Regions from separate parts of the Bradyrhizobium sediminis genome, predicted to be linked through region 1. Evidence: predicted binding sites of a transcription regulator. Region 1 holds the regulator's gene; the other holds the start of a gene.
The links. The regulator PhoB, encoded in region 1, activates phosphate uptake and scavenging genes when phosphate is short. The targets are predictions, from matches to a motif close to TGTCATNNANCTGTCAT.
Positions count from the first base shown of each region.

Region 2: a site for PhoB is predicted at 11,999-12,015, ahead of KMZ68_RS12085 (RNA degradosome polyphosphate kinase). Genes of this name have one in related genera too.

Region 1 is NZ_CP076135.1:726,030-741,573, reverse strand. Features, by position in the region: gene KMZ68_RS03550 (Hsp33 family molecular chaperone) at 85-1,092, opposite strand; gene argF (ornithine carbamoyltransferase) at 1,274-2,200, opposite strand; gene KMZ68_RS03540 (aspartate aminotransferase family protein) at 2,200-3,408, opposite strand; gene KMZ68_RS03535 (GcrA family cell cycle regulator) at 3,854-4,366, shown strand; gene phoB (phosphate regulon transcriptional regulator PhoB) at 4,518-5,219, opposite strand; gene phoU (phosphate signaling complex protein PhoU) at 5,266-5,979, opposite strand; gene pstB (phosphate ABC transporter ATP-binding protein PstB) at 5,990-6,811, opposite strand; gene pstA (phosphate ABC transporter permease PstA) at 6,808-7,653, opposite strand; gene pstC (phosphate ABC transporter permease subunit PstC) at 7,656-8,654, opposite strand; gene pstS (phosphate ABC transporter substrate-binding protein PstS) at 8,761-9,771, opposite strand; gene KMZ68_RS03500 (ATP-binding protein) at 9,914-11,215, opposite strand; gene KMZ68_RS03495 (lysylphosphatidylglycerol synthase domain-containing protein) at 11,245-12,303, opposite strand; gene KMZ68_RS03490 (hypothetical protein) at 12,561-12,857, opposite strand; gene KMZ68_RS03485 (OmpA family protein) at 12,863-14,257, opposite strand; gene KMZ68_RS03480 (polysaccharide deacetylase family protein) at 14,509-15,544, shown strand, end outside.
Region 2 is NZ_CP076135.1:2,543,618-2,559,161, reverse strand. Features, by position in the region: gene KMZ68_RS12155 (protein adenylyltransferase SelO) at 1-584, shown strand, start outside; gene rnd (ribonuclease D) at 996-2,144, shown strand; gene KMZ68_RS12145 (isochorismatase family protein) at 2,188-2,751, opposite strand; gene KMZ68_RS12140 (GNAT family N-acetyltransferase) at 2,781-3,389, opposite strand; gene KMZ68_RS12135 (hypothetical protein) at 3,376-3,999, opposite strand; gene KMZ68_RS12130 (LysR family transcriptional regulator) at 4,053-5,090, shown strand; gene KMZ68_RS12125 (autotransporter outer membrane beta-barrel domain-containing protein) at 5,104-6,252, opposite strand; gene KMZ68_RS12120 (cold-shock protein) at 6,621-6,824, shown strand; gene KMZ68_RS12115 (ketopantoate reductase family protein) at 6,907-7,839, opposite strand; gene KMZ68_RS12110 (glutathione S-transferase family protein) at 7,921-8,652, opposite strand; gene purN (phosphoribosylglycinamide formyltransferase) at 8,716-9,369, opposite strand; gene purM (phosphoribosylformylglycinamidine cyclo-ligase) at 9,394-10,467, opposite strand; gene KMZ68_RS12095 (CDP-alcohol phosphatidyltransferase family protein) at 10,625-11,167, shown strand; gene KMZ68_RS12090 (DnaA ATPase domain-containing protein) at 11,270-11,947, shown strand; gene KMZ68_RS12085 (RNA degradosome polyphosphate kinase) at 12,090-14,288, shown strand; gene ppx (exopolyphosphatase) at 14,301-15,544, shown strand, end outside.

The DNA.
Region 1 (15,544 bases):
GCTTCTGTACTGTCGGGGCGCGATGGCCTGTGGCCGCCCGCGGCCACACCAAACTGCAGGCGAGGAACGCGGCCGCGCCCGCCCCTACTCCTCCACGCCCGCCTCGTGCGGGGTGAACTGGTAGACCGACGAGCAGAACTCGCAGGTCACCAACACCTTGTCGTCCTTGACCATCGCGGCGCGGTCGTCAGGTGCGAAGCTCTTCAGCATCGCCGACACCGCGTCGCGCGAACAGGAGCATTGCGCGCGCAAGGACAGCGGCGCGAACACGCGAACGCCGCGCTCGTGGAACAGACGATAGAGCAGCCGCTCGCCGGACAGATCCGGATCGATCAGCTCGATATCCTCCACCGTCGAGATCAGCGACTGGCCTTCGATCCAGGCGTCGTCTTCCGCCACCGTGTGGGTGACCGCGCCTTCCGGCGCGTCGCCCGGATGCAGATCGGCCTGCCGCGCCCGCTCCGGCGCCTTGGGCAGGAACTGCAGCAGCACGCCGCCGGCGCGCCAGCGGTGCTTCGGTCCATCGCCGCCGCCGCGCCATTCCTCGCCGACGGCGAGACGTACCCGCGTCGGTATCTGTTCGGAACGCAGGAAGTATTCGTGCGCGGCGTCTTCGAGGCTGCCGCCATCCAGCGCCACCAGCCCCTGATAGCGGCTCATGTCCGGGCCCTGATCGATGGTCATGGCGAGATGGCCCTTGCCGAGCAGCGCGCCGGAATCCTGGCCCTCCTTCAGCCGCTTGGCGTCGTAGCGCGCATAGGCGCGCAGGCGATCCGGGGCCTGGAAGTCCACGATCAGGAACGACACCGGGCCGTCAGTCTGGGTCTGCAGGATGAAGCGGCCGTCGAATTTCAGCGACGAGCCGAGCAGCGTCGCCAGCACGATCGCCTCGCCGAGCAGCTTGCCGACCGGGGCCGGATAATCGTGCTTGGTGAGGACGTCGTCGAGCGCGGGGCCGAGCCGGGTCAAACGGCCGCGCAGATCGAGGGAAGCGACCTCGAACGGCAGCACCGCATCGTCGACCGGCACAGACGACGGCGCGCGGATCGGGGTTTCCTGGGAGATTTTCATGTCGGGGGATTGTGACGTCATGGCGCTTTATCTGGGGTCGGCGAGGGCAAAACGAAAGGGGGCAATCTGTCGTCCCCGCGAAAGCGGGGAACCATAACCACCGCCGTTAATCGTTGCTCGAAACGTCTACCACATCGCGAAAACGAGAGATCACGCGGTATGGATCCCGGCGTTCGCCGGGACGACGATGCTTAATTTTCGCTCACGCCACCGCATCGAAGCACCAGGCCAAAATACCCTTTTGCGCGTGCAGGCGGTTTTCGGCCTCGTCGAACACCACCGACTGCGGGCCGTCGATCACCTCGTCGGTGACCTCGTCGCCGCGATGCGCGGGCAGGCAATGCATGAACACCGCATCCTTTTTGGCCAGCGACATCAACTTGGCGTTGACCTGGTAGGGCTTCAGCACATTGTGGCGGTGCTCGCCGTCCTTGTCGCCCATCGACACCCAGGTGTCGGTGACGACGCAGTCGGCGCCGCGCACGGCGGCTTCCGGGTCGCTGCCGAGCACGATCGGCGCCTGCGTCGCCTTGATCCAGTCCTTCATCGCCTTGTTCGGCGCGAGCTGCGGCGGGGTGGCGACGTTGAGCTTGAACTTGAAGCGCTCCGCCGCATGCGCCCAGGAGGCCAGCACGTTGTTGTCGTCACCGGTCCAGGCCACGGTGCGGCCCTCGATCGGGCCGCGATGCTCCTCGAAGGTCATCAGATCCGCCATCACCTGGCAGGGATGCGAGCGCCGCGTCAGCCCGTTGATCACGGGCACGGTGGCGTGGGCGGCGAGTTCCAGCAGCGCATCGTGGTTGAGGATGCGGATCATGATGGCGTCGACGTAGCGCGACAGCACGCGCGCGGTGTCGGCGATCGTCTCGCCGCGGCCGAGCTGCATCTCCGCGCCGGTCAGCATGATCGATTCACCGCCGAGCTGGCGCATGCCGACGTCGAACGATACCCGCGTGCGGGTCGAGGGCCGTTCGAAGATCATCGCCAGCGTCTTGCCTTCGAGCGGCTTCTTGGATTTCTCATGCGCCTTCAGCTTCGCCTTCATGGCGACGCTGGCGGCCAGCATGTTGCGCAGCTCCTTGGGCGGCAATTCGTTGATATCGAGGAAATGACGAAGGGCCTTGCTCATCACCCCGCCGCCTTCTTCAACTGGTCGCCCGACAGCGCGATGCAGGCGCGTTCGAGGCGGCTCACGGATTCCTCGATCTCGGCTTCGCTCACGATCAGCGGCGCCAGGAACCGCACCACATTGTCGCCGGCGCCGACCGTGAGCAGTTTCTGGTCGCGCAGCGCCGTGACCAGATCGCCCGAGGGCACTACCGCCTTGACGCCGACCAGGAGGCCTTCGCCGCGAACTTCCGCGAGCACCTCGGGATAACGATCGACCACCGAAGCCAGCTTCTGCTTGAGCAGCAGCGACATCTTCTGCACGTGCTCGAAGAAGCCGGGCTTCAGCATCACATCGAGCACCGCGTTGGCGGCGGCGACCGCCAGCGGATTGCCGCCGAAGGTCGAGCCGTGCGAACCCGGCGTCATGCCGGAGGCGGCCTCCGCGGACGCGAGACAGGCGCCGATCGGAAAACCGCCGCCGAGCGCTTTGGCCAGCGGCATCACGTCGGGCACCACGCCGAGGCGCTTATAGGCAAAGAGATCGCCGGTACGGCCCATGCCGGTCTGCACCTCGTCGAAGATCAGCAGCAGGCCGTTGTCGTCGCAAAGCTGGCGTAGCGCCTTGAAGAATGAATTCGGCGCGGTGCGCACGCCGCCCTCGCCCTGCACCGGCTCGATCAGGATGCCCGCGGTCTGCGGACCGATCGCCTTCTTCACCGCTTCGAGATCGCCATGCGGCACCTGGTCGAAGCCATCCAGCGGCGGTCCGAAGCCTTCGAGATATTTCGCCGAGCCGGTCGCCGCCAGCGTCCCCAGCGTGCGGCCGTGGAACGCGCCTTCGAAGGTGACGAGGCGATAGCGTTCGGGGTGTCCCTTGGCGGCGTGATAACGGCGCGCGATCTTGATCGCGCATTCCATCGCTTCGGCGCCGGAATTGCAGAAGAACACGAAATCGGCAAAGCTCTCTTCGCACAGCCGCGCGGCAAGCTTGTCGCCGTCCGGGCTCTTGAACAGGTTCGACATGTGCCAGAGTTTTGTGGCCTGCTCCTGCAATGCGGCGACCAGATGCGGATGGCAATGGCCGAGCGCATTGACCGCGACGCCGCTGGTGAAATCGAGATAACGCTCGCCGTTGGTCGCGATCAGCCACGCGCCCTCGCCACGCTCGAAACCGAGGTCGACCCTGGCGAATACGGGGAGCAGATGCGACGTCGCGCTCTTGGTCATGGCGATCACTGACGGTTAGGCCGGCCACGATGCGCGCATTGGCGCCATTTGCATCGCAACAAGTCCCGGAAAACAAAACGTGCCGCCTTTTCGGGCGGCACGTGAGAAGCATTCTAGGCGCGCGGCGATAACTGTCAATCGGTCACGCGAAGGCCAAAATGGCCCGTAAGATTGCGGTGCGGCGATATCCGGGCGACGGAACATGTGGACGCAACCGCGCTGACTCTTGCGCGGGAGTCACGCCATATTGTAGCTTCTCCGCTGTCGGGTACGACATCTCGTTGCGGCGGTTCTGATCCTCTAGTCGTTGGTGTTCAGCGTACACGTTCGGGTGCGGTTTTCGCGCCCGGCGAGGGCTAAGGGATTCTGCCGGCAGGGATTTTTGAGATTTGGCATCGCAGCGCCGCCCTCGTACTGGCCGGCGCGACGCGAAGGGAAGAGTGCGATGACGGTATTGACCTGGTCCGACGATCGCGTTGAGCAGTTGAAAAAGCTCTGGGAGGCCGGACTTTCGGCCAGCCAGATCGCCGCGGAACTTGGAAATGTGACGCGGAATGCGGTAATCGGCAAAGTCCACCGGCTCGGCCTGTCCGGCCGCGCCAAGAGCCCCTCCACCTCGGCCGCGCCCCGCCAACGCAAGGCGCGCCCGGCCCAGCACATGATGCGGGTGTCGCGTCCGGTGTCGCGCGGCAATACCGCCTTGGCCCATGCCTTCGAAGTCGAGATGGAGCCGGATCCGATCGCCTACGACAACGTGGTGCCGATGAGCCAGCGGCTGTCGCTGCTGGAATTGAACGAAGCCACCTGCCACTGGCCGGTCGGCGATCCCTCGAGCCCGGAATTCTTCTTCTGCGGCGGCAAGGCGCTGACCAGCCTGCCCTATTGCGCGCACCACTCGCGCATCGCCTACCAGCCGGCCAGCGACCGCCGCCGGCAACCGGCGAAGCCGACGCGGTAAGCTCGGCTGTATCCAACACTTGTCGTCCCGGCGAACGCCGGGACCCATAACCACGGATGTTCGTGGTTATGCCGAGCTGGTGCTCCAGCTTTTCAAACAATCAACATCGGTGGTTTTGGGTCCTCGCTTTCGCGAGGACGACGGCTGGGAATTACTCCGCCTTGGCGAACCTGTCGTCCAGCGCATAACCCGCGCCGCGGACGGTGCGGATCGGGTCCTGCTCGCGGCCGGGGTTGAGCAGTTTGCGCAGGCGGCCGATGTGCACGTCGACGGTGCGCTCGTCGATATAGATGTCGCGGCCCCAGACGCTGTCGAGCAGCTGCTCGCGGCTGAACACTCTCCCGGGATGCTCGAGGAAAAATTCCAGCAGGCGATACTCGGTCGGGCCGAGATCGATCGGGCGGCCGGAGCGCGCGACGCGGCGCTTTTCGCGGTCGAGTTCGAGGTCGCCATAGGTCAGCACGGTGGCCAGCCGCTCGGGACTGGCGCGGCGCAACAGGCCCTTCACCCGCGCCAGCAATTCCGGCACCGAAAAGGGTTTTACGATGTAATCGTCGGCACCGGTGGCGAGCCCGCGCACGCGCTCGCTCTCCTCGCCGCGCGCGGTCAGCATGATGATCGGCAGCTGCCGCGTCTCCGGCCGCGCCCGCAGGCGGCGGCACAGTTCGATGCCGGACAGGCCGGGCAGCATCCAGTCGAGCACGACCAGATCGGGCACGCGCTCCTTCAGCCTCGTGTCGGCGTCGTCGCCGCGCCCGACGGTTTCGACGTCGTAGCCTTCGGCATCGAGGTTGTAGCGCAACAGCGTGGTGAGCGCTTCCTCGTCTTCCACCACCATAATGCGCGCGCTCATATTCCTGGCCTTCTCTGTTGTGATATTCGCTTCACGCGACGCTCTTTCAGTCCGGCACGGTCGCGGCAAAGGTCGTCATGTCGCCTTTCGGGCGCTTGTCGACCATCTGCTGGCCTTCGATCATGTAGAACACGGTTTCCGCGATATTGGTGGCGTGATCGCCGATCCGCTCGATGTTCTTGGCACAGAACATCAGATGGATGCAGAACGAAATATTGCGCGGATCTTCCATCATGTAGGTCAGGAGCTCGCGGAACAGCGAGGTGCAGATGGCGTCGACCTCCTCGTCGCCCTTCCACACGCTCATCGCCGCCGGCAGGTCGTGCGCCGCATAGGCGTCGAGCACGGATTTGATTTGGCCCTGCACGAGGTCGGTCATGTGCTCGAGGCCGCGGATCAGTTTCAGGGGCTGGAAATCGCTCTCCAGCGCCGAGACCCGCTTGCCGATGTTCTTGGCGAGGTCGCCGATCCGCTCCAGATCGATGGCGACCCGCATGGCGCCGACGATCTCGCGCAGGTCCACCGCCATCGGCTGACGCCGGGCGATGGTCAGCACCGCGCGTTCCTCGATGACGTGCTGCAGGTGGTCGATTTCGGCGTCGGCGGCGACGACGCGCTTGCCGAGCGCGACATCCCGGCGGATCAGCGCGTCGACGGAGTCGACGATCATGCGCTCGGTGAGACCGCCCATCTCCGAGACCAGCCGGGTCAATTCCTGCAGATCGCTGTCGAACGCCTTGGCGGTGTGTTCAGAAGCCATTTTTCTCTCCTCAGCCGAACCGGCCGGTGATGTAGTCCTGGGTGCGCCGGTCGCTTGGCGAAGTGAAGATCTTGTTGGTGTCGTCGAATTCGACCAGTTCGCCCAGATACATGAAGGCGGTCTTGTCGGAGACGCGCGCGGCCTGCTGCATATTATGGGTGACGATGGCGATGGTGTAGTCCTCCGCCAGTTCCGTGATCAGTTCCTCGATCTTGGCGGTCGAAATCGGATCGAGCGCCGAGCACGGCTCGTCGAACAGGATCACCTCGGGCCGCACCGCCACGGTGCGGGCGATGCAGAGCCGCTGCTGCTGGCCGCCGGACAGGCTGAGACCGGAGGCGTTGAGCTTGTCCTTGACCTCGTTCCACAGCGCGCCGCCGCGCAGCGCCTTTTCGACCCGGCCGTCCATTTCCGATTTGGAGATCTTCTCATAGAGCCGGATGCCGAACGCGATGTTCTCGTAGATCGTCATCGGAAACGGCGTCGGCTTCTGGAACACCATGCCGACGCGCGCCCGCAGCAGGTTGAGATCGAGCCTGGGATCGAGGATGTTGGTCTGGTCCAGCATCACCTGGCCGGTGGCGCGTTGCCCCGGATACAAATCGTACATCCGGTTGAAGATCCGCAGCAGGGTCGACTTGCCGCAGCCGGACGGCCCGATGAAGGCGGTGACGCGGTGGGTGCCGAGCGCGATGTTGATGTCCTTCAGCGCGTGGTGCTCGCCATAGTAGAAATTCAGACCGCGCGCGGTAATCTTGGCCGGCGCCTCGGGCAACACCACCGACGGGACGGGTCCGCCCGCAGTACTCATCGATACGGAAAGATCGTTCATTTCGCGGTCCTCTCGGCGCCGAGAATGCGTGCGCCAATATTCAGGGCAAGTACGGTCAGGGTGATCAGCAGGGCCCCGCTCCAGGCGAGCTGCTTCCAGTAGACGTAGGGGCTCTGCACGAAGTTGTTGATGGTGACCGGCAGGTTGGCCATGGTCTTGGTCAGATCCAGACTGAAGAACTGGTTGGAGAGCGCGGTGAACAGCAAGGGCGCGGTTTCGCCGGCGACGCGGGCGGTGGCCAGCAATACGCCGGTGATCAGGCCGGCGCGCGCGGCGCGGTAGGCGATACGCTTGATGACCAGCGAACGCGGCAGGCCCAGCGCGCTTGCCGCCTCGCGCAGCGGATTGGGCACCAGGAGCAGCATGTCCTCGGTGGTGCGCACCACCACGGGAATGACGATCACGGCGAGCGCCAGGCAGCCGGCGAAGGCCGAGAACCCGCCCATCGGCACCACGATGGCGCCGTAGATGAACAGGCCGATGATGATCGAGGGCGCGCTCAAGAGGATATCGTTGATGAAGCGGATCACCGAGGTGAGCCGGTCGTTCCTGCCGTACTCGGCCAGATAGGTGCCGGCGAACAGGCCGAGCGGCGCGCCGATGCCGACCCCGATCACGGTCATGATGATCGAACCGGTGATGGCGTTGAGAAGACCGCCTTCGGTCGACCCCGGCGGCGGGGTGTTCTGGGTGAAGATCTGCCAATTGAGCCCGGCAAGGCCGTTGTAGAACAGCGTGAACAGGATCAAGGCCAGCCAGGTGACGCCGAAGATTGCCGCGCCGAGGCACAGGAACTTGATAACGACATCGAAGCGGCGGCGGCGGACGTAAATCGGGTTCATGGTCAGTTCCCCGCCTTCTTTTCCAGCCGCATCAGCATCAGCCGCGCCGAGGCCAGCACCAAGAAGGTCAATACGAACAACAACAGGCCGAGCATGATCAGGCCGGACTGATGCAACCCGTCGCTCTCGGCGAATTCGGATGCGATCGCCGCCGAGATCGTGGTGCCCGGAGAAAACACCGAACCCGTGATGCGGAAGGCATTGCCGATGATGAAGGTCACCGCCATGGTTTCGCCGAGCGCGCGGCCGAGCGCCAGCATGATGCCGCCGATCACGCCGACCCGGGTGTAGGGAATGACCACGTTGCGGACGACTTCCCAGGTGGTGCAGCCGACGCCGTAGGCGGCTTCCTTCAACACCGGCGGCACCGTCTTGAATACGTCGACCGAAATCGCGGTGATGAAGGGCAGCACCATGATCGCGAGAATCAGCGCCGCGTTGAACAGACTGAGATAGGACGGCGGGCCGGCGAAAATCGAGCCGAGCACCGGGACGCCGTCGAACAGGCGGATCATGAACGGCTGGAAGCTATCGGCCAGGAACGGGCCGAGCACGAAGAACCCCCACATGCCGTAGATGATCGAGGGGATGCCGGCGAGCAGCTCTACGGCGATGCCGATCGGGCGGCGCAGCCATTGCGGACAGAGCTCGGTGAGGAAGATCGCAATGCCGAGCCCCACCGGAATCGCGATCAGCATTGCGATGACCGAGGTGACCAGCGTGCCGTAGATCGGACCGAGCGCGCCGAGCACCGGCGGGTCGGCCGACGGCGCCCAGCGCGCGGTGAACAGGAAGGAAAAACCGTACTGCTTCATCGCAGGCCATGCGCCCGCGATCAGCGACAGGATGATGCCGCCGAGGATCAGGAGCACCGAGATCGCGCAGGCACGGGTGATCCAGTAGAAGGTGACGTCGCCGAATTTGAACGCGTTGAGGGCTCTGGCGCGATCGTAAGGCCCGCTGGCTTCCATCACATCGCTCTGAACGGCCATGTCTGCCACGCCAATCCCCTTTTGCACTTTATGCTACTCGACATGAGCCGGCCAGAGCCTGATGCCGCCGGCAGAAGAGGACGGAGGAGAGGCGGACCTCTCCTCCGGAAACACTTCAGCTCTTGATGTCGGCCGACCAGGTCTTCTCGATCAGCTTGACCACGGAGTCCGGCATCGGAATGTAGTCGAGTTCCTCGGCCATCTTGGCGCCCTTGGCGAAGGCCCATTTGAAGAACTTGATGGCTTCGCCCGAAGCCGCCTTGTCGGTGGGCTCCTTGTGCATCAGGATGAAGGTCGCGCCGGTGATCGGCCATGAGGCTTCGCCGGGCTGGTCGGTCAGGATCACGAAGTAGTTCTTGGCACCGGCCCAGTCGGCATTGGCCGCCGCAGCCTGGAATGCCGCAACGGTCGGCTGCACGGTCTTGCCGGCCTTGTTGATGACAGCGCCGTAGGTCAGCTTGTTCTGCTTGGCATAGGCGTATTCGACATAGCCGATCGAATTCTTGGTCTGGCTGACATTGCCGGCGACGCCTTCATTGCCCTTGGCGCCGACGCCGGTCGGCCACTCGACGGCGGTGCCGGAACCTGCCTTGGCCTTCCACTCGGCGTTGGTCTTTGAGAGATAGTCCGTCCAGAGGAACGTGGTGCCGGAGCCGTCCGAGCGGCGCACCACGGTGATGGCGTCGCTGGGCAGCTTCAGCTTCGGATTGAGCTTGGCAATCGCGGGGTCGTTCCAGGTCTTGACCTTGCCCAGATAGATGTCGCCGAGCAGTTCGCCGGAAAACACCAGCTCACCCGGCTTGATGCCTTCGAGGTTCACGACCGGCACCAGGGCGCCCATCGCCTGCGGCCATTGAATCATCCCCTCCTTTTCGAGCTGCTCCGGCTTCAGCGGCATGTCGCTGGCACCGAACGTCACGGTCTTGGCCACGATCTGCTTGATGCCGGCGCCGGAGCCGATCGACTGATAGTTCAGGCCGTTGCCGGTCTCCTTCTTGTAGGCGTCGGCCCATTTCGAATAGAGCGGGAACGGGAACGTAGCGCCCGCGCCCGTGATGTCGGCGGCGAATGCCGACGTCGATGCGGCGACCAGGCCGGCAGCGACGATCGCTTTCATGAAATTCATGGCTGTCTCCATATGGGTGAGCGAAGCGCCTGACGCGCCCGACTGCGCTCACGCCGGTCCGTTTAGGATCGGTACACGTTTGCTTTTACGAAGCTTTCGTGACAGTTGGATGACAGTGACAAGCAATTGAAATCGCTTGTATTTATGCCGATTCCGAAGTCTTCGACTGGGGAAAAGCGGCGGTAAAGGTGGCGCCCTGCTTGGGCACGCTTTCGATCAACAGTCGGCCGCGATGGCGGTTAAGAATATGTTTCACCAGCGATAAACCAAGCCCGGTACCGCCCTGGGCGCGGCTGTCGCCGACATCGACCCGGTAGAACCGCTCGGTCAGCCGCGGCAGGTGTTCCGGCGCGATGCCGGGGCCGAAATCGCGCACCATGACCCGGACTTCCGGCTGGCCTTCGCCCGACACCGCCGAGACCAGCGAGACGATCACCTTGCCGCCGGAGGCGCCGTATTTCAGCGCGTTCTCGACCAGATTCTCGAACAGCCGCAGCAGCTCCTCGCGATCGCCGGCGATCACCACCGGCGTATCCGGCAGGTCGATGTCGATGGCGACCTGACGTTCGCGCGCCAAGGGCTCCAGCCCGTCCGCGACCTGACGGATGATGGGCACGATATCCACCAGCGTGTCGGGGCGGACATGCGCCGACAGTTCGACCCGCGACAGCGACAACAGGTCGTCGATCAGCCGCGCCATCCGCGTGGCCTGGGCGTGCATGATGCCGAGAAAGCGCTCGCGCGCCTTGGCGTCGTCCCTGGCCGGGCCCTGCAGCGTGTCGATGAAGCCCGACAGCGCCGCCAGCGGCGTGCGCAGTTCATGGCTGGCATTGGCGACGAAATCGGCGCGCATCTCCTCGACCCGGCGCAGCGGCGTCTGGTCGTGGAACGTCATCAGCATGCATTTTTCGGTGCCGCCGAACAGCGTCGGCACCGGCACCGGGGTGATGATCAGCTCCATCCAGCGGTCGACCGGCACATGATCGAGATAGGTCGCGCGCCTGGATTCCGTGGTGGCGATGGCCTCGCGCAATGCGGTGATGATCTCGGGCGAGCGCAGCGCGAATTGCGCGAGCTCGTTCTTGCGCAGCGCCGGCGCAAGCTGCGCCGCCGCCGCATTGAGGTGGAGGACGCGGCCGGCGCGGTCGAGCAGCACGGCCGGATCCGGCATGCCGGCGACGACGGCGCTGACGGCTGCGGCTTCGACCGGATTGGCCGCGCGGACATCTTCCCGGGACGCCACGTCGCCATGCAGCCGCCACGGCACCAGCGCAGCCGCGCCGATGCAGAAGAAAACCGCCGCGGCACGCAACGGCGCCAGGTCGCCGAATACGACCAGCACCGTCAGAGCGAGAGCCGCGGCCAGCAGGATGATGGCTGAATGCCGCAGCCGGTCCGGCCACGGCGAGAAAAAGGAAGCAGGAGAAGAATCGTGCAACGCCATCGGGCCGGCTCTCTTCCCGTTCGGGTAGGTCACGTGGTTCCGGTTTCCCCGCGCTCGCGCGCGTATACCGCCCCGTGTTTCGGCGTCACCTCGGGGCCGGGCTCCGCCCGGCGCAGCCGCTTCATCCGCGCGCCGAGGACGACTTCCCGGAACGTCAGCAGGATTACAGATATGACGAACGGCGCAAGGTAATAGAGAACGCGAAACAGCAGCATCCCCGCCAGCAGTTGTTCACGGTCCATCTGCCACAGGCCGACCAGCATGGCCGCGTCGAACACCCCGAGCCCGCCGGGGGAATGGCTGGCGAAGCCCAGAAGCGTCGCCGACACGAAGATCACCGCGACCACGACGAAGCCGACATTGGGTTCATCCGGCACCAGCACGTACATCGCCAGCGCGCAAAAGCTGAGATCGACGATGCCGATCGCGATCTGCAGCAGCGTCAGCGGCCCGCCCGGCAGCGTCACGGTCCAGGGCCCGCGGCCGACCCCCCTCGGTTGCACCCAGACCCAGGCCACATAGGACACCAGCCCGATGATGACGGCGAACGCGGCCAGCCGGTTCAGCCAGGGCGGCAGCTGGTCGATCGAGGCTGCGGCTTCCGGATGATAGGCGATGCCGAGCCCGAGCACCGCGGCATTGCCCAGCCAGAATGTCAGGCCGGCCAGGAAGCAGATCTTGGCGACGTCGATCGCATTCAATCCCCATGCGGAATAGATCCGGTAGCGCACCGCGCCGCCGGTAAAGACGCTGGCGCCGACATTATGCCCGATCGAATAGGAGGTAAACGCGGCGAGCGCGTTGACGCGGTAGGGAACCTCGCAATGGCCGATCGCGCGGACCGCGAACAGGTCATAGAATGTCAGGGTGAAATATCCCGCCGCCACGAACAGCGCCGCCAGCACGATCTGGCGCGGCTCGGTGGCCTTGATGGCGCCGATCACCTCGTTGGTGTCGATGCCGCGCAGCATGTGATAGAGCACGTAGCAAGCGATGCCGATCACCGTGATGCTGATCACAACACCTAGCTTGTGCAGGATTTGCTTCTGGCGCAGAAACGAGATCGCCCTGCGTATTGCTTCCAGCATCTCCACCTCTAACTGCGATCCCACGACGGCGGCTGCCTGACGATCTCTGCCGCCCCGGCGCCACGCCTGCTCCCTGAATTGGAGTGGTAGCGCGTTTTGAGCCGGAGTGGAATTCGCGCAAGCCGAAATAAAACGCGTTCCTTCAATATATTAGGGGGAATTCGTGACACCAGATGGACAGTTTTTGCGGTATTCGCTCCGGCCGGCCGATCCGGTGGCCTGCGAGACTGCGCGGCGGCAATGAAATTTTCGTGACATCATGCCGCTGGCTTGGGCCGCGAGACCACCCAGTCGCGCAGCCAGGATCCCACCGCGCAGCCGGCCAGATACACGGCAAACATGACCAGGCCGAGGTCGAGCCAATAGCCGGGGCGGCCGGGGATCACGCGCGCGACCGCCGCGGCGACCAGCGCCGCCGCCAATCCCGCCAGCCATCGCGCCAGCACCTTCGACACGCCCTGGCCGCGCTGGACCACCGCAATCCAGCCCATGGCAAAGCCCAGCAGCAGCGACGCCAACAGCCAGCCCCAGTGGAATGTCACGAGATAGGCCATCCGCGTTACCTCACCACGAATTCGATGCGGCGGTTCTGCGCCTTGCCGTCTTCGGTATCGTTCGACGCCACCGGCTGGGTGCTGCCGTAGCCGACCGGGGTGAACCGGTTGGCGGGCAGGCCCGCCTTGACCAGAAAATCCATCACCGCCTGCGCGCGCTTTTCGGACAGCGTCTGGTTGGCGGCCGTCTCGCCGGCGCCGTCGGTATGCCCTGCAATCTCGATATTGGCGGTCGGACAGCGCTGCGCGGTTTCGACCAGGCGGTCGAGCAGTCCCGCCGAATCCGCATTGATGGCGTCGCTGCCGGATTCGAAGCGGATTTTCGCCTTGGCCAGCAAGTTCGCAAACAGCTGCTGGCAGACGGTGGCATCCACCGGCGCCGCCGCGGGCTTGACCGAAATTTCAGGCTTGAACTGCCAGCCTTGCGGGAAATCCTTGCCCAGGCCGGCGCGGATCTGGACCGCGGCGGCTTCGTAGAGGGCGTCGCCGGAAAGCTTCACTTCCCGGTCGGACACCACCAGCGTGCCGGTCGACAGCCGTGACAGCGCCCCCAGCGCCGGCACCACCGCGCTGGTGAAGCCCGAGGGTGCGCCGACGCTGGCCTTGAGGTTGTCGACCACCTTTTCGTTGAAGAACTTGCGCCCGGCCGCGACCGCGATCGCCGCATGGACGTTGTTGTCGGGCACATAGCCGGTCAGCGTCACCGTCACCGCGACCGGGTCCTTGTAGGCCTGGAACACATAGGGCGGCGCCTTGATCTCGTTGGCGGCGACCGAAAACCCCTCGGGGAGATTTTTCAGCGCCGCGGCGATGGCTTCCCGGCCGCCGAGGTCGCGCGCCATGCCGGAAAGGCTGACCTTGTCGTCCGAAATCGTGATCTTGCCGTCCTTCAATTTCCCGATCTGATCGAGCAGCAGCAGCGCAGCATTGTCGAAACGCGGCGGCGCGCCCCGCGACAAATTCATCCGGTCGACCACCTCGACCCCGCCGAGCGCCGTTCGGGCGGCCTCGAACAACCTGGCCTTACTGGCCGGCAGGGGCGAACTGCCGCCCAATGTGACCCGGACGACGTCCCGTTCGGCCGACCAGACGAACGGCTTGGCCTCGGGGACCAGCCGGGTTTCGTCATTGACCTGCCGCACACCCGGCACGGCTTCGACCGACGCCACCGCGCTCTGACGGCCTTGTTCGGAAAATGCGTCGGCCGCAAAGGTGACGTCGCGGCCGGCTACCGCGATCCGCCGCTTGTCGAGCACGGTATCCTTGAGTGCGGCATTAGAGCGCGCCGCCAGATCGGCTTCCAACGGCGGGGTGCTGGTCCAGGCCGCGATGGCCCAAAAGACGACCAGTGGAATTGTGCCCGGCCACCATTTGCTGCTCCACCTGAAAAGTCCGTGCATTGGCGTCCTGCGGGGCCTGGCGCCCCATTTTCCGAAATTCGTGAGCTATCGCGGCAACCCCATGACACGAACTTCGGAAACAAAGAAGGGGCACCGGCACACCGGAGAACAGAGAGAAAACAAACCCTTGCGAGGCTGTCAAACTGGAAATAACACGAAAATTGTACGGTGTCGGGGCGCACGCCGGCTAACAGTTTCTTCAGCGGTCACCCGCTAGCTTCAGGCGCACGTCCCAACAGGCCCGACCTGGAATGAAGCAGCTACGCAACAACGTGATCCGGGCTGGCCTGGAAGCACTGTATTTTACCGGCGCGCATTATCTGATGCGGCCGATCTTCGCGGGCGTCGGCGCCATCTTCATGCTGCACCACGTCCGCCCGGCTCGCGACGGCGATTTCCAGCCCAACCACCACCTCGAGGTCACCCCCGACTTCCTGCGCACGATGCTGATGCACCTGCAGTCGCATGACGTCGACGTCATCACCATGGACGAAGTGCACCGGCGGCTGATCGAACGCAATTTTTCGCGGCGTTTCGCCTGCTTCACCCTCGACGACGGCTATCGGGACAACCGGGATTTCGCGCTGCCCGTGATGCGCGAGTTTGACGCACCCCTTGCCGTCTATGTCGCCAGCGATTTCGCCGAAGGCGCCGGGCGGCTATGGTGGGTGGCGCTGGAGCGGGTGATCGCCAAGGCCGCCTCGATCGAGGCCAGGATCGGCGACGTTGCGACCCGCCTCGATACTTCCACCCCGGCCGCCAAGCAGGCGGCGTTCGACCGCATGCACGACTGGCTGCGCTCGCTGCCCGGCGAGATCGACGTTGCGCGCGAGATCACGGCATTGTGCGCGCATCACGGCGTCGACGAGAGCGCGATTTGCCGCGAGCTCTGCATGTCCTGGGATGAATTGAAGCCGTTCGCCGACGAGCCGCTGGTCACGATCGGCGCACACACCATCACCCATTGCAATCTGGCGCGGCAGACCGAGGAAACGGCGGGCCGTGAAATGGCGGTAAGCCGCGCGCGGATCGAAGACGCGCTGCAGCGTCCCGTGCTGCATCTCGCCTATCCCTATGGCGACCGGATCGCGGCCGGCCCGCGCGAATTCGCGCTGGCGCGCGCGGCCGGTTTCAAGACCGCGGTGACGACGCGGCCGGGCATGATCTTTCCCGAAAGCGCCGATCACCTGACCGCGCTGCAGCGGGTCTCGCTCAACGGCAACTACCAGGACGCGCGGATTCTTCCCGTGCTGACCTCAGGCGCGGCCACCGCGGTGTGGAACGGCT
Region 2 (15,544 bases), 1.8 Mb from region 1:
CCCGGCTGGCCGAATGCCTGCTGCCGCTGCTTTCCGACGACCGGGACAAGGCCATCGCGGAGGCGCAATCGGCGATCAACGGATTCGTGGCGGTGTTCGGCAGTGCCTATCAGGCCGGCCTGCGCAAGAAGATCGGCCTGTTCACGGCGCGCGACGGCGACGAGGCGCTGGTGCAGGATCTGCTCGACGCCATGGCCAGGAACCAGGCTGACTTCACCCTGACCTTCCGGCGGCTGAGCGACGCCGCGCTCGAACCCGATGGCGAAGGCGAAGTCCGGCAACTGTTCGCGGACCCCGCCGCCTATGACGAATGGGCCGCGCGCTGGCGGCAGCGGATCTCCTGGGAGCCGCAGGCCCCGGCCGAGCGGCAAGCCGCGATGCGCGCGGTCAATCCCGCCTTCATTCCGCGGAACCACAGGGTCGAGGCGGTGATCGAAGCCGCCGTCAACCGCGACGATTTTGCGCCGTTCGAGGAGCTGCTAACGGTGCTGGCAAATCCTTATGAGGACCAGCCGGCGTTTGCGGGCTACGCCGAACCGCCCGAGCCGCACCAGCGCGTGCTGCAGACCTTTTGCGGGACATGACGCGCTAACCCGCCGTTAAACATCCGGCGCGGCACAGGCCTCCCGCGCCGCAGGAATTAAGAAACGGTCAATGCGTTGCCGACAAGTCTAACGGCCTGGCTGGGGGGAACGCTCGTGTTTGACGCATTGGTATTTGAGTTCATGGGATTGGCGATGCTCGCGCTCTGCATCGTCGTGCTAGCCGTGCCGTCGCAGCGGCGGCCCTCCCGGCGTGTCAGCGATACCTGACGGGTCTGGTTCCTGTGCCGGTTGACGAAACCGGCGTTGGCCTGAATTCGAGGCCCAGGCGGCCCTCGAGTCCTGCGGCAGATACTGAGGTTGCGGAAATGCAAGGCTCGAATTCGCCGCAAGACCCTTGACATATCAGCACTTTCGGCAGAACGCGGTCCTCAGAAGCGTTATGGACCGTTCATGGATCTGATTACCACCACCTCGGAACTGGCCGCGGTTTGCGACCGGCTCGCGAAACACCCCGTCATCACCGTCGATACCGAATTCCTGCGGGAAACCACCTATTACCCCCTGCTCTGCGTGGTGCAGATGGCGAGCGCCGAGGAGGCGGTCGTGATCGACACGCTGGCCCCGGGGATCGACCTCAAGCCGTTCTTCGCCCTGATGGCCGACGAGAAGGTGCTGAAGGTGTTCCACGCCGCCCGCCAGGACATCGAAATCGTCTGGCATCAGGCCGGCATCCTCCCCCACCCGATCTTCGACACCCAGGTCGCAGCCATGGTGCTCGGCTATGGGGATTCCATCGCCTATGACCAGCTGGTCGAGCGCATTTGCGGCCACCGGCCGGACAAGACCCACCGTTTCACCGACTGGTCGCGCCGGCCGCTTTCGGCGGAGCAGATGCACTACGCGGTCTCCGACGTCACCCATTTGCGCGAGGTGTTCGCGGCGCTGGACGCCGATCTCAAGAAGCGCGGCCGCAGCGACTGGGTCAGCGAGGAAATGAACGTTCTGACCTCGCCGAAGACCTACGACTTCCACCCCGAACGGGCCTGGGAGCGGCTGAAGACGCGGGTGCGCAAGCCGAAGGAGCTGGCGGTGCTGATGGAGGTCGCGGCTTGGCGCGAACAGGAGGCGCAAAGCCGCGACGTGCCGCGCAGCCGCGTCTTGAAGGACGATGCGGTCGGCGACATCGCCACCCATGCGCCGACCAGCCTCGAGCGCCTCGCCAATCTGCGCTCGCTGCCGAAGGGTTTCGACCGGTCGAAATGGGGCGCCGATATCGTGGCCGCGGTGCAGCGCGGCCTCGCCCGCGACCTCGCCTCCTTGCCGAAAATCGAGAAGCCACGCAGCAATTCGAACGGCGCTGCGATCGTCGAGCTTCTGAAAGTGCTGCTGCGGATGACCTCGGAGCGTCACGCCGTCGCCAGCAAGATCATCGCCACGGTCGGCGATCTCGAGGAGATCGCCGCTGACGACAACGCCGACGTCGGCGCGCTGCATGGCTGGCGCCGCGAACTGTTCGGCGAGGCGGCGCTGGCGCTGAAACATGGCCAGCTCGCGCTCGCCATCGAAAAAGGCCGCGTGGTCCGGGTCGATCGAAACTAGAGCGTTTCGGTTCTGATTGAATCAGAACCGGGCCCTGATCGGGTCACACCGAAATCACGGCATTGGCTTCGATCAGGTCGGCGCTCCCCACGATGCCGGCAAAGTTGCCGATCACATTGACCACCGCCAGCTTGTAGGAGGCGGCATCGCCGATGCCCGGACGCCGGCAGGCCACCGCATCGCTGACCACCTGGTAGCGATGGCTGCGATGAAATCCGTCGACCACGGTCGACAGGATGGTCTCGTCGAGCGAAAATCCCGACAGCACGCAGCGGATGTTCCTCATGTTCGCCATGTATTCGGCGAACCGCGACGAACTGTAGGCCGATGGCAGCGGATGCTCGAACGCCAGTTCTCCCGGCCGCGGCTTGAGCTCGGCGATCCAGTCCGTCAGGTTCGATGCCGGATTGAACCACGCGGCCTGGGCGATCCGCTTCAGGTGAACGATCGGCCAGAGATTGTCGCGCCACAGCGTCATCAGTTCGAGACAGCGCGACCCGATCGCGTCGGCGTCCGCGATGACGTGACGGCGGCCTTCGGTGAGATATTCGGTCTGCAGATCCGCGCAGACGAGGATCGGCGGATCGTCGTGAATCGAGACCGCCAGCTTTGGATGGGTCATCATGCCACCGAAGGTCACGCCGTGCGCAGCGGTGATGTCACCGGACGGCCGGCCGACATGTCGAGAACCCCGGGCCTGTCCCAATCGCCCTCCGGCCGGATGATCACATAGGGATCGCTGTCGAGCGTGATGGCGTCGGCGGCGGGTTCGAGGTCGAGAACCATTTCGGTATAGGAAAAATCCGAAAAGGTGATCTTGCGGTTGTGGCCGAGCGGCTTGGCGCCGAAATGCGCCCAGAAATCCACCAGTCGGTCCTGCGCCTGGCCGTAGATCTTTCGGAATCCCTTGCGCTTGATGTAGTCGACGCTGGCCTGCACCAGCTTGAACGACACGCGCGTGCGCCGGAACTGGTGACGCACGGCAAGCCGCTCGACCTTGGCGAACTCGCCGAAAAATCGTACCCGCAGGCAGCCGGCCGGTTCGGCTCCGACAAATCCGAGGAAGTGGGCCGCGACCAGATCGTTGCCGTCGAACTCCTCTTCGATCGGGCAATCCTGCTCGGCGAGATAAACCGCCGACCGGATCGCCGTCATCAGCATCAGGTCGTTGGGGTCGCGCGCGATGCGGACCGTGATCGCACGCGATTGGGTTTTGATCGCCGTCGATGAATTAATGCCGTGCATCTGCAAAGCTCCCCGCCGGTTGGACTGCTGGCGTGTTGATCGGAATCCGGTTCCATGGACGCTGGTAGCGCCACAGTTCGTGCTGATAGCTCGGGATCGGTTCGAAGCCGATCGCGATCATCAGGTTGCGTCCGTCCGCGCTCGACGGCTGGGCATAGAGATCGGCCGGCGCCAGCCGCGGCTGCGAAAGATGCGCCGACACGTTGCCCAGTCCCGCCATCGCCCTGCCCTGGCCTGCGATCGCCCAGACATAGATGGCGGACACCTCCTCCGATGCACCGGCAAGCAGTCCAAGATCGGGATGCGTCAAATTGATGTCGTCGAGAATGAGAGCATCATGACCCCTGTCGTTGAGATAGAGAAACGCCACTGCACCGAGCAATTTCCTCTTTCGGCTGAATGTCAGAATGCTGCCGGGATCAAATGCGTAATACCGCGCGAGATCCGGTTCCGTCATTTGGACTCCCGGCACCAGCCGGTTGGCCATGTCGGCCAACGCACCAAGCTCGGAACGCTGCGCGGGCTGCACCTCGATTTCTGCGCTTCGGGGCAGCAGATCGAAATCGCGTTTTGCGGCCAAAGAGGGCCTTTCCATATCCGGGTCACGCATCTATCGTCGCTCCTGCCTGTCGGCCAGCACCATATCGGGCGGGGAATTGGGGTATGCAGCAACTATTGCACCGGGGTGCTGCGATGACGCAGCACCGGACCGACGAAGTTCTGGATGCATCCTGGGATGACCTGCGATCGTTTCTGGCCTGTGCGCGATACAAGAGCTTTCGCAATGCGGCAGAAGAACTCGGTGTAACCAGCACCACGCTGATGCGCCGGATCGACCGGCTCGAAGAATCCATCGGCTGCAAGCTGTTCCTGCGCGACCAGAGCGGATTGACGCTGAGCGACGCAGGTTCGGCGATGATCGGCGACGTGATGGAAATGGAACGTCACGCCTTCAACATTTTCCGGCGCGCGGCCCGGTCAGACGATGCCGCCGGCACGGTCCGCGTCGCGGTCACCGAGGGTCCCGGCAATTTCTGGATTCTTCCGCGGCTGATCGACTTCCAGAAAACCTACCGCAAGATCACGGTCGATCTTCGCTGCGCGATGGAGCAGGCCGACGTCGCCCGGCTGGAAGCCGATATCGCGATCCAGCTCGAGCGGCCGACCAATCCCGACCTCATCGTCACCAAGCTCGGCCGGCTGCATATTTATGCATTCGTTTCGGAAGACTATCGCAAGCTGCATGGCGTTCCCACGCTGTCCGAAATCAGAAAACACCGGCTGGTGATCCAGCATGCGCCGCAGATCGACGATTCCGCCTATGCCCGGGTGCTGGGACTGACGTCGCTGGAGGGCATCGTCGGGATCAAGACCAATTCCAGCATCGGCGTGCTGTATGCGGTGGAGCGCGGCGCAGGAATGGGATTCCTGCCGACGTCTTCGGTGGCGCTCGGAGCGGCGCTGGTTGCCGTCGACCTCGGCGTCCATCATCACGCCGACCTGTGGCTCACCTATCACAAGGAGTTTCGAAACTCCGACCGGCACAAGATCGTCATCGACTGGCTGAAGAAGATCTTCGACCCGAAAACCTATCCTTGCTTCAAGGACGAGTTCATCCATCCCAACGACCTCGTGCCGATGATGGCGGCATCCAGGACGAATTTCGGCCTGCAGGGATATGTGGCTGCGGGGCCGGCCTGATCGGGCAGCGGCACTACCACCTGAACTCGACGCCGAGCGTGCCCTGATGCGACTGCATCGAGGCGCGGTACTTGCCATCGTAGTTGATATAGAGCCGCGCGGTGTTGCTCAGGCTGAGCGAAGCCGACGCCCCGGCATCCGCACCGTACCGGCTTTCGCCGATGCCCTGCACCAGGATGCTCTGGGTGCCGAGGCTGACCGTGACCGCGCCGAAATTCTGCATGACATTGTCGACGAACTTGCCGTAGGCGGACAAGTCGAGAATCTTCCGGTCGAAAATCCAGTAATGCCCGATCTCGGCGCCGACCAGGACGCGCGCGCGCGCCGCCGTTGCGCCTGATGCCGCGACCGGATCGAGCCCGCCGTACTCCTGCAGCGATCCGGTCGAGGCGCGCACATATTCGAACGCGGCCTTCGGCACGATGCGGCTCTGGTCCTGGCTCCAGTAATAGCTGAGTTCCGTCAGCGCGCCGTCGAGCCTGGCGTTGTAACCAGCGGTCGCCACGCCGAACCCGGTGTCGCGGCTTGAATTCACTTTCCCGAATCCGTGGACCAGGGCGATGGCCCAGGTCCAGGGCCCCTTGTCGACCGAGGCACTGAATCCGAGCTGGGTGAGATCGAGCGTCGCCGACTGCAGCGCCAGCGGGATGTCGATGGCGGTGCGGCTTTGATCGACCGAGAAACCGACGTTGACGCCGGGCGCGACGCGCGCGCCCAATCCCGCGACGCCGCCCCAGGTGCGGCGTCGATCGCCAACGAAATAGCCGAGCGGACCGGCGGTGGCCGAAAGCCCGTAGAGCTCGCCCCAGGTGCGGAACTGCGGGGCCTCGGTACTCTCGGATGCGCCGCCGCCCCCCGGATTGCTGCCCAACGCCTTGCCGAGGCCGGATGTCGCCTGATTGCCAAGGCGCTCCAGGAAATTGCTGCCGAGGTTCGTCACCGTCGAACCCGCCGAGAAACTGGAATTGATCACCGTCGGTGTTGGACTGGGGGTCGGCGACGGTGTTGGAGTCGGGGTCGGTGTCGGGGTTGGGGATTGGGCCTGAGCCGGCGACGACGCGACGGCGGCAGCAGCAAGAAGAAGCGCCGACGCAAAGACCATGAACAGCCTGCGGCCCAGTCCAGCCCAATTTGCTCGCGAAGGCCGCGATGAGCAGCGCATGAATTTCAGTCCCAAACAGGAGCGCCGGCTCGAAAAATGCCAATTCCTCATCGGCCGAGCCGATTTGCGCCCAGTTCGCGGGGAGCGTCAATCGGTCAGGGTGCTTCGCAGCATAGGATAGCGCGGCGTTGTTGTTCCGCTGCCACAGTCAGTAACGAGCGATTGAATCGCTCTCGATTTCCTGAGCCACGCCAGAGGCTTGCTAACGCAGGGATTTCGTGTTGCAATATTCGGTACAATCGGATTTAGGCCGTTCGACTGTGCGTTTCGCGACTAGGAAATCCAGCAGACTTCCGGAATCCCGCTTGTGGCGTGGCACGCGAAATGCGTGGCCGCGTCTTTTTTATGTCTAGACCAGGAGACAGGCGATGCAAAAAGGCACCGTCAAGTGGTTCAACCCGACCAAGGGTTATGGGTTCATCAAGCCGATGGTCGGCGATAAGGACGTGTTCGTCCATATCTCGGCGGTCGAGCGCGCTGGACTCTCGACCCTCAACGAAAATCAGGTGATTGAATACGACCTTGTGGAAAATCGCGGCAAGACATCCGCGGAAAATCTGAAGGTCTCCTAAGCTACGTCACGATCCGCGCAAGCAATCCTGATGCACCCCCCGGCCCTTGCCGGGGGATCTTGTTTCGCAAATATCGGCGGGACTAGCTCGTTGCGAGCATCCGGCGTTCGCGCGCCCTGATGATGCCGACCACCGTCTCGTTGACGGGCGTCGCGACCCCGAGCGGCTTGCCGAGACGGGGAATCGCGCCATTGATGGCATCGACCTCACATCGGCGGCCGGCATTGTAATCCAGCAGCATCGACGGCCGGGCGTCCGGTATCTTGCCGCCGAGTTTGCGGATGTGCTCCAGGGGATCGCCGACGTTGAGCCGGATATTGCAGGCCTTCGCCACCGCGATCGCTTCCTCGGCGCAGCCCCGCGCCACGCTCCAGGCGTCGGCATCGCCGAGGATTTCGCCGATCGTCAGCCCGGTGGTGCAGGACGTCCCCGAGAAGGCGACGTTCATGATCAGCTTTTCCCAGACCATCTGCCTGATGTCGTCGAACAGCGCGACCTTGAAGCCTGCGGACTCCCAGATCTTCGCCGAGGCTTGCAGAAGCTGCTTCGGCAGCCCGGCAAACGCGCCGAACCGGATCATCTCCATGCCGTTGTGATGGGCGTGGCCGGGCGCCCGTATCGAGGCGCCGAACCCGCCGACGACGCCGACCGCAATACGATCGGCGCCGAGGATCGGTGCGGCGATTTCCGGCGATCCCAATCCGTTCTGGATGGTCTGCACGATGGTTTCCGGACCGAGCAGGGAAATGCAGGACTGCGCCGCCGCCTCCACATCGAATGCCTTGGTGGCGATGATGACGAGATCGCACGGCCCGATGCCATCCGTCGTCGTGGATGCATGGATCGGCACCGTGCGATCGCCGCTGGCGCCTTCGCAGCGCAGGCCCCTCGACGCCATCGCCTCGGCGTGATCGGGCCACAGCGTTACCGCGTGAACCTCGTGACCGGCATCGACCATGAGCGCGGCATAGACCGATCCCATGGCGCCGCAGCCGACAATCGCGACCTTTGCCATTGCTGTTCTCCCTTTACCGGTCCCGCTCGATGCTCGCCGGGCAAGCCGTCGGGGAATCCTGTTTTTTGACTCTCGGATATTTCAGGCCGCCGCCTTGCATCCGGCGAGTTCGCCAAGTTCCGGATAGAACCGCGCGACCATGCGGCCGACGTAATGACGCAGATTGTCGTGGCTCGCGGCCGCCTCCTGCAGCGGCGACTTGAAGACGGGACACATCGCACTGACGACAAACGCAAAGATGGTGGCGTCGGCGCCGGTCGGCTCAGTGCCCATGAAGAATGGTTTGCTGCCGAGGTGGTCTGCAATTGCCTGGAGCGAACGCGTTCCCAGCTCGACGATCTCCTTCGGGCTGTGTCGTCCCATGCCATGGCCGTGCAAGGAATTGCGGACCCGGCGCCGGACCATCGCGACGACCAGCGGGCGGATGACGGCGGGCGCAGCTTTGAAGAATTCCCGGGGACCTCGATTGAAGTTCACTTCATCCATCCAGCGCATGTGGACAGTGGCCCAGTAGAGATGGTCCTCGGCCATTTTCTCGAATGCCCACGCCGTCGCACGTTGTTCGCTCGTCAGGCCCTTGTCGAAATCGACCCCGTACTTCTTTTCGAGGTGCCAGCGGATAAAGGTGGAATCGCCGAGCAGCTCACCATCGTCGTCGATATAGGGGATCTTGCCCTTGGGGGCCTTCGAGAAGCTCATCAGCGCTTTCTCAAATGGCAGCATCGACATCCGCAGTAAGGTTTCGGCCTTGGTGACGAAAGGGCTTGCGTCGGGAAGACCGAAATTGGGACCGGAACCGAACAATGTAATCATGGGGCTCCCTCTGTTTTGCGAGACCAAGAAGTGACGCGAGTTGATGACGCCAGAGGCGCTGCATCATTCGGTGGCAGGCGAAATCAGCGTGTTGTCGGGATTCGCTTTGGCCAAGGTTTTGCAGACATCGCCCTCCAGCCGGACCTGGCCGCTGGCAAGCAGCCGCAGCGCCTCGGGATAGATGCGGTGTTCGATGCCGAGGATACGCTCGGCCAGCGTATCCGGCGTATCGGCATCGGCAACCGCGACCGCGCCCTGCATCAGAATCGGACCGGCGTCGGTTTCCGGAATGACGAAATGCACGGTCGCGCCGGAGATTTTCACCCCGGCACGCAACGCCTGGGCCTGCGGTTCGAGGCCCGGAAACGACGGCAGCAGGGAGGGATGGATGTTGAGCATCCGGCCGAACCAGCGCTGCACGAATTCGGCCGTGAACAGCCGCATGAAGCCGCCGAGGCAGATCAGCTCGACCCTGTGCTGGTCCAGCGCCGTCTGCAGCACCGCCTCGAACGCCGCCCGATCCTTGCCGAACGGCTTGCTTTCGATGGTGACGGTCGGGATGCCGCTGGCTCTGGCGCGATCGAGCCCGCCGGCATCGGCGCGGTTGGAAATCACGACCACGATCTCGGCCGGGAAATCCCTGGGCCGTGCCGCCTCGATCAGGGCAGCCATGTTCGATCCGCGCCCGGAAATCAGGATTGCAACACGGCGCTTCACGGCTTCACCCATGCGAGATCGATCTCACCATTTGAGATCGAGATGACCGTTATAGACCACGCGATGATCGTTCTCGGCCGGGATCACCTCGCCCAGCAACGCCACGTTCTCGCCGGCTTCGGTGAGAATGGCGGTGACTTGCTCGATGGCGTCCGGCTTGACGATAGCGATCATGCCGATGCCGCAGTTGAAGGTGCGCAACAGCTCGAGCTCGGCGATGCCGCCCTGCGCGGCCAGCCACTTGAACACCGGCAGCACCGGCAGGCGCGCGAGGTCGATGCCGACGCCGAGATGCTTCGGCAGCACGCGCGGGATATTGTCGGTGAAACCGCCGCCGGTGATGTGGGCGAGCCCCTTGACCGCGCCGGTCTCGCGGATCGCGCGCAGGCATGACCGGACATAGAGCCGGGTCGGCGCCAGCAGCGCGCCGCCGAGCGTCATGACCGGCGAAAATGGCGCCTTGGCCTCAAATCCGAGGCCCGACACCTCGACGATCTTGCGGACCAGTGAAAACCCGTTGGAATGCACGCCCGACGAGGCAAGCCCGATCACCGCGTCGCCGGCGGCGATGTCGGGCCGCGGCAGCAAGGTGCCGCGCTCGGCGGCGCCGACCGCAAAACCGGCGAGGTCGTAATCGCCATCCTTGTAGAGCCCGGGCATTTCCGCGGTCTCGCCGCCGATCAGGGCGCAGCCGGATTCCCGGCAGCCCTCGGCGATGCCGGCGACGATCACGGCGGTGGCCTCCGGATCGAGCTTGCCGCAGGCGAAATAGTCCAGGAAGAACAGCGGTTCGGCGCCCTGCACCACGAGGTCGTTGACCGACATCGCCACCAGGTCGATGCCGATGCCGCCATGCAGGCCGGTCTCGATGGCGATCTTGACCTTGGTGCCGACGCCGTCGGTGGCCGCCACCAGCACCGGGTCCTTGAAGCCGGCGGCCTTGAGGTCGAACAACCCGCCGAACCCGCCGATTTCGGCGTCGGCGCCGGCGCGCGCGGTGGCGCGAACCATCGGCTTGATGAGATCGACCAGACGATTGCCCGCATCGATATCGACGCCCGAATCCGCGTAAGTGAGCCCGTTTTTGCGGTCGATCATGCCCTAATCCAGATGACGGCGGCTGGTTACGTCGGATTCCGCTGATGTGCAATGGCTCGCAAGCGGCATCAGCATATACTATGTAGACAAGAACCGGTCTGGGCTGCAAAGGGCCGGATCATACGCGAAATCAGGCCGGTAGCCGGGAAGCGCCGAGTTGAGTATTCCGAACATCATTACGCTGGGCCGCATCCTGCTGGTGCCGGTCATCGTCTGGGCGATCGCCTCCAACCAGATGGAAATCGCCTTTGCGATCTTCATCATCGCCGGCGTCAGCGACGCGGTCGATGGCTTCCTCGCCAAGCGCTTCAATATGGCGAGCGAACTGGGCGCCCTGCTCGACCCGCTCGCCGACAAGGCCCTCCTGGTCTCGATCTACGTCGCGCTCGGAATCTGGGGCGCGGTGCCGCGCTGGCTGGTCATCCTCGTGGTCTCGCGCGACATCATGATCGTCGCCGCCGTGATTGTGTCATGGTTGTTCGGCAAGCCGATCCCGATGAAGCCGTTGATGGTATCGAAGCTCAATACGGTGGCGCAGGTGGCGTTCGCGGCACTGGTGCTCGCGGCGCTGGGCTTCGGCTTCAATCCGACGCCCTATGATCTGATCCTGATGGGTTTCGTCACGGTGTTTACGCTGGTTTCCGTATCCCTCTATCTGGTGGAGTGGGTGCGGCATATGAGTACGATCGACGTAAAATAGAGGCCTTGTTTCGAAGCGCTTTTCTCGCGGCGAACCGGTGTCCACTTCGCCTGAAAGCGCTATAGGTATGCGCCGGCCGGTGCCGGCATGGAGAACTTTCTCGTGGCGGCCCGCGTTCAACCTCGTCAGCTTGCATTCGCGCTGCCGCACGCAGAGAGCCTGACCCGCGACAATTTTCTCGAAGGCCCCGCCAACGAGGCGGCCCTGGCGCTGGTCGACAGTTGGCCGGAATGGCCGAACCGCATCATGCTGCTGGTCGGCCCGGAGGGCTCCGGCAAGAGCCATCTCGCCGCGATCTGGGCCGAGCAAGCCGGCGCCCGCTCGATTTCGGCGCATGCGCTGACCGCGGCCGCCGTGCCCGGCGCGCTGGCGACGGGGGCGCTGGTGGTCGAGGACCTCAGACCGTCTGATGTCGATGAACGGGCGCTGTTCCACCTGATGAATCTGGCGCGCGAGGACGAGGCGTTCGTCCTGATCACCGCGCGCGAACCGCCATCGGCGTTTGCCGTCGAGTTGCGCGATCTGCGGTCACGCCTGCGCGCGGTACCGGCGGTGTCGCTGTTGCCGCCTGACGATCAACTGTTTCGTGCCCTGATCGTCAAATTTTGCGCCGACCGGCAGCTCAGCGTCGACGAAACCGTGGTTGGCTATCTCGCCACCCGGATCGAACGTTCCTATGCGGCCGTACGCCAGGCTGTCGAAATGCTCGACGCCGAAGCCCTGCGGCTAGGCCGTCCGGTGACCCGGGCGCTGGCTGCCGAATTGCTGCGCAACGCCTAGATCCCCCGGGGCGTTGCGCCATCTTGACGGCGCAACGGGCGAGAACATCAATGTCATTGAAACGTCATCGCGATAACACATGCTCTGCTGCCGCATTCGAACGGAATCGCGCAAGCCGGGCGCCGGGATGGACTTAAACTTTATGGAATCCTCACAACCCATTGTAATCAAAGAGAAAGAGACAGAAGCCGAGACGGCTCCGGCGATCGCTTCCAGCCCCGAACGCTTCATCAATCGCGAGCTTTCCTGGCTGCATTTCAATCGCCGGGTGCTCGAGGAATCCGTCAATCCCGGCCATCCCGCGCTGGAGCGGGTCCGGTTCCTGTCGATTTCCGCCAATAACCTTGACGAATTCTTCATGGTCCGGGTCGCCGGCATCAAGGCCCAGGTGCGCGAGGGCATTGCCGAGCGCAGCCCCGACGGCCTGACCCCGGCCGAGCAGCTGGTGCTGATCAACGAGGCGGTATCAAAGCTCGCCAGCGACCAGCAGGCCATCTGGCGCGATCTGCGCGGCATCCTGGCCGACGTCGGCATCGTTCTGGTCGACGGCCGCGATGTCACCAAGACCGAGCGAGCCTGGATCGAGGACCATTTCCTCCACAATATTTTCCCGTTGCTGACGCCGCTGGCGATCGATCCGGCGCATCCGTTTCCGTTCATCCCGAGCCTCGGCTTCACCGTGGCACTGCAGCTGGCGCGGACTGCCGACGGCAAGCCGATGAACGCGCTGATCCGCATGCCCGGCAAGATCGACCGCTTCATCCGCTTGCCCGCGACCAAGGACGGCGCGGTGCGGTTGATTACGCTCGAACAGGCCACCGGCCTGTTCATCGGCCGGCTGTTCCCCGGCTATACCGTCAAGGGCCAGGGCGCCTTCCGCATCATCCGCGACAGCGAACTGGAGATCGAGGAAGAGGCGGAAGACCTGGTCCGGCTGTTCGAAACCGCTCTGAAGCGGCGTCGGCGGGGATCGGTGATCCGGCTCGAGATCGAGGCCAATATGCCGGAAGAGCTGCGGGCGTTCGTGCAGCGGGCGCTTTCCGCCTCCGACGACGAGGTGTTGCTGGTCGACGGCGTGCTGGCGATGAACGAGCTGTCGCAACTGACCCGGCTCGACCGGCCCGATCTCGAATTCCCTCCTTATGTGCCGCGCCACCCCGAACGCGTGCGCGATCATGGCGGCGATATCTTCGCGGCGATCCGGCAGAAGGACCTGATCGTTCATCATCCTTACGAATCGTTCGACGTCGTCGTGCAGTTCCTGCAGCAGGCCGCCCGCGATCCCGACGTCGTCGCGATCAAGCAGACGCTGTATCGCACCTCGAACAACTCGCCGATCGTGCGCGCACTCGCGGAGGCCGCGGAAGCCGGAAAGTCGGTGACCGCGCTGGTCGAACTCAAGGCGCGGTTCGACGAGGAGGCCAACATCCGCTGGGCGCGCGACCTCGAACGCGCCGGTGTCCAGGTGGTGTACGGCTTCATCGAATTGAAGACCCACGCCAAGCTGTCGCTGATCGTGCGCCGCGAGGGCGGCAGCCTCACCACCTACGTCCATACCGGCACCGGCAACTATCATCCGGTGACTGCGCGCATCTACACCGACCTGTCCTACTTCACGTCGGATCCGATCATCGGGCGCGACGCAGCACGGGTGTTCAACTACATCACCGGCTATGCCGAACCGAGCGACATCGAGAAGATGGCGGTGTCGCCGCTGACATTGCGCAAGCGGATGCTCGAACATATCCGCGGCGAGACCAACTTTGCCCGTCACGGCAAGCCGGCGGGAATCTGGCTGAAGATGAACTCGCTGGTCGATCCCGACATCATCGACGCGCTCTATGAGGCGTCACAGGCCGGCGTGCCAATCGAGCTGATCGTGCGCGGAATTTGCTGCCTGCGGCCCGGCATCCCCGGACTTTCGGAAAACATCCGGGTCAAGTCGATCATCGGCCGCTTTCTCGAACACGGCCGAATCTACTGCTTCGGGATGGGACAGGGCCTGCCCAGCGCAAAAGCTGCTGTGTATATCTCCTCCGCCGACATGATGCCGCGCAACCTCGACCGGCGCGTCGAAGTCCTCTGTCCGCTGCAAAATCCCACGGTGCATCAGCAGGTTCTCGAGCAAATCATGGTCGCGAATCTCAAGGACAACGAGCAGAGCTGGCAGTTGTTGCCGGATGGGTCGTCAACGCGTATGAAGGCCGCGAAGGGCGAAGAGCCGTTCAATCTGCACAATTACTTCATGACGCATCCGAGTCTGTCAGGCCGTGGAAAGTCGCTCAAGGAATCTTCACCGCGCCGCCTCACGCGCCGTACCGAGCGCCATCAGTCCTCATAAGGGGTCCACGCGGTGAAGCGGCCGCGCAAGCGCGCGTCCAGCGTCGCGGTCATCGACATCGGCTCGAATTCGGTGCGTCTCGTCGTCTACGAATCGATGGCGCGCAGCCTGACCACGATCTTCAACGAGAAGGCTTTGTGCGGCCTCGGCCGCGAGGTTCAGACCACCGGGCTGCTGGCGCCGGACGCCGTCGCCAAGGCCCTCACCTCGTTGCGGCGTTTTCGCGCGCTGTGCCGGGTGATGAAGGTCGGCCGCGTCCACGCCATCGCCACCGCCGCCTGTCGCGACGCCAGCAACGGCCCCGATTTCATCGCCAGGGCCGAGCGCATTTGCGGCTGTCCGATCGAGATCCTGTCGGGTCCGCGCGAGGCGCAGCTGTCCGCGCTGGGCGTCGTTTCCGGCGTCCATAACCCGGATGGCATCGTCGGCGATCTCGGCGGCGGTTCGCTGGAGCTGATCGACGTGCACGGCAACCGCGTTCGCCGTGGCGTGACGCTCCGGCTCGGAAGCCTGGCGCTGCAGGATATCTCGCACAAGTCGTTGAAGCGCGCCGAACGCATCGTCAGGAACGACCTTGCCGACGTTGCGCAGCTCAAGGCCGGCCGCGGCCGCACCTTCTATGCGGTCGGAGGAACGTGGCGGGCGCTGGCGCGCATTCACATCGTCCAGAGCGGTTATCCGCTGGGGGTGATGCATGGCTATTCGCTTCCGGCGGCGGATGCGCTGGATTTCGCGCAGCGCCTGCGCCGTCTCGCTTCAGCCAACATGCTGGCCAATATCGAGGTTGTCGCCGACGCCAGACGGCCGCTGCTGACCTATGCAGCCCTCGTGCTCGAATACATCATTCGCGTCGCCAAGCCGAAGACCATCGTGTTCTCGACCTTCGGCGTGCGCGAGGGCCTGCTTTACGCGATGCTGCCGCAGGCCGAGCGCTCCAAGGATGGATTGATCTGCGCCGCGCAGACCCTGAACGAGTTGCTGTCGCGATCCGCACGCCATGCGGAGGAATTGATCGAATGGACCGATCGCCTGGTCCGGGTCGTCAGGCTGAAGGAAACCGACGAGGATCGCCGCCTGCGGCACGCCGCCTGCCTGCTGTCGGACATCGGATGGCGGGTGCATCCCGACCATCGGGGCGAGCAGACCCTCAATCTCATCACCAACGGAAATTTCGGTTCGATCAGCCATCAGGGCCGGGCGTTCGTCGCGCTGTCGGTGTTCTACCGCTATGCGGGCCTGAGCGAACAGAATGAACC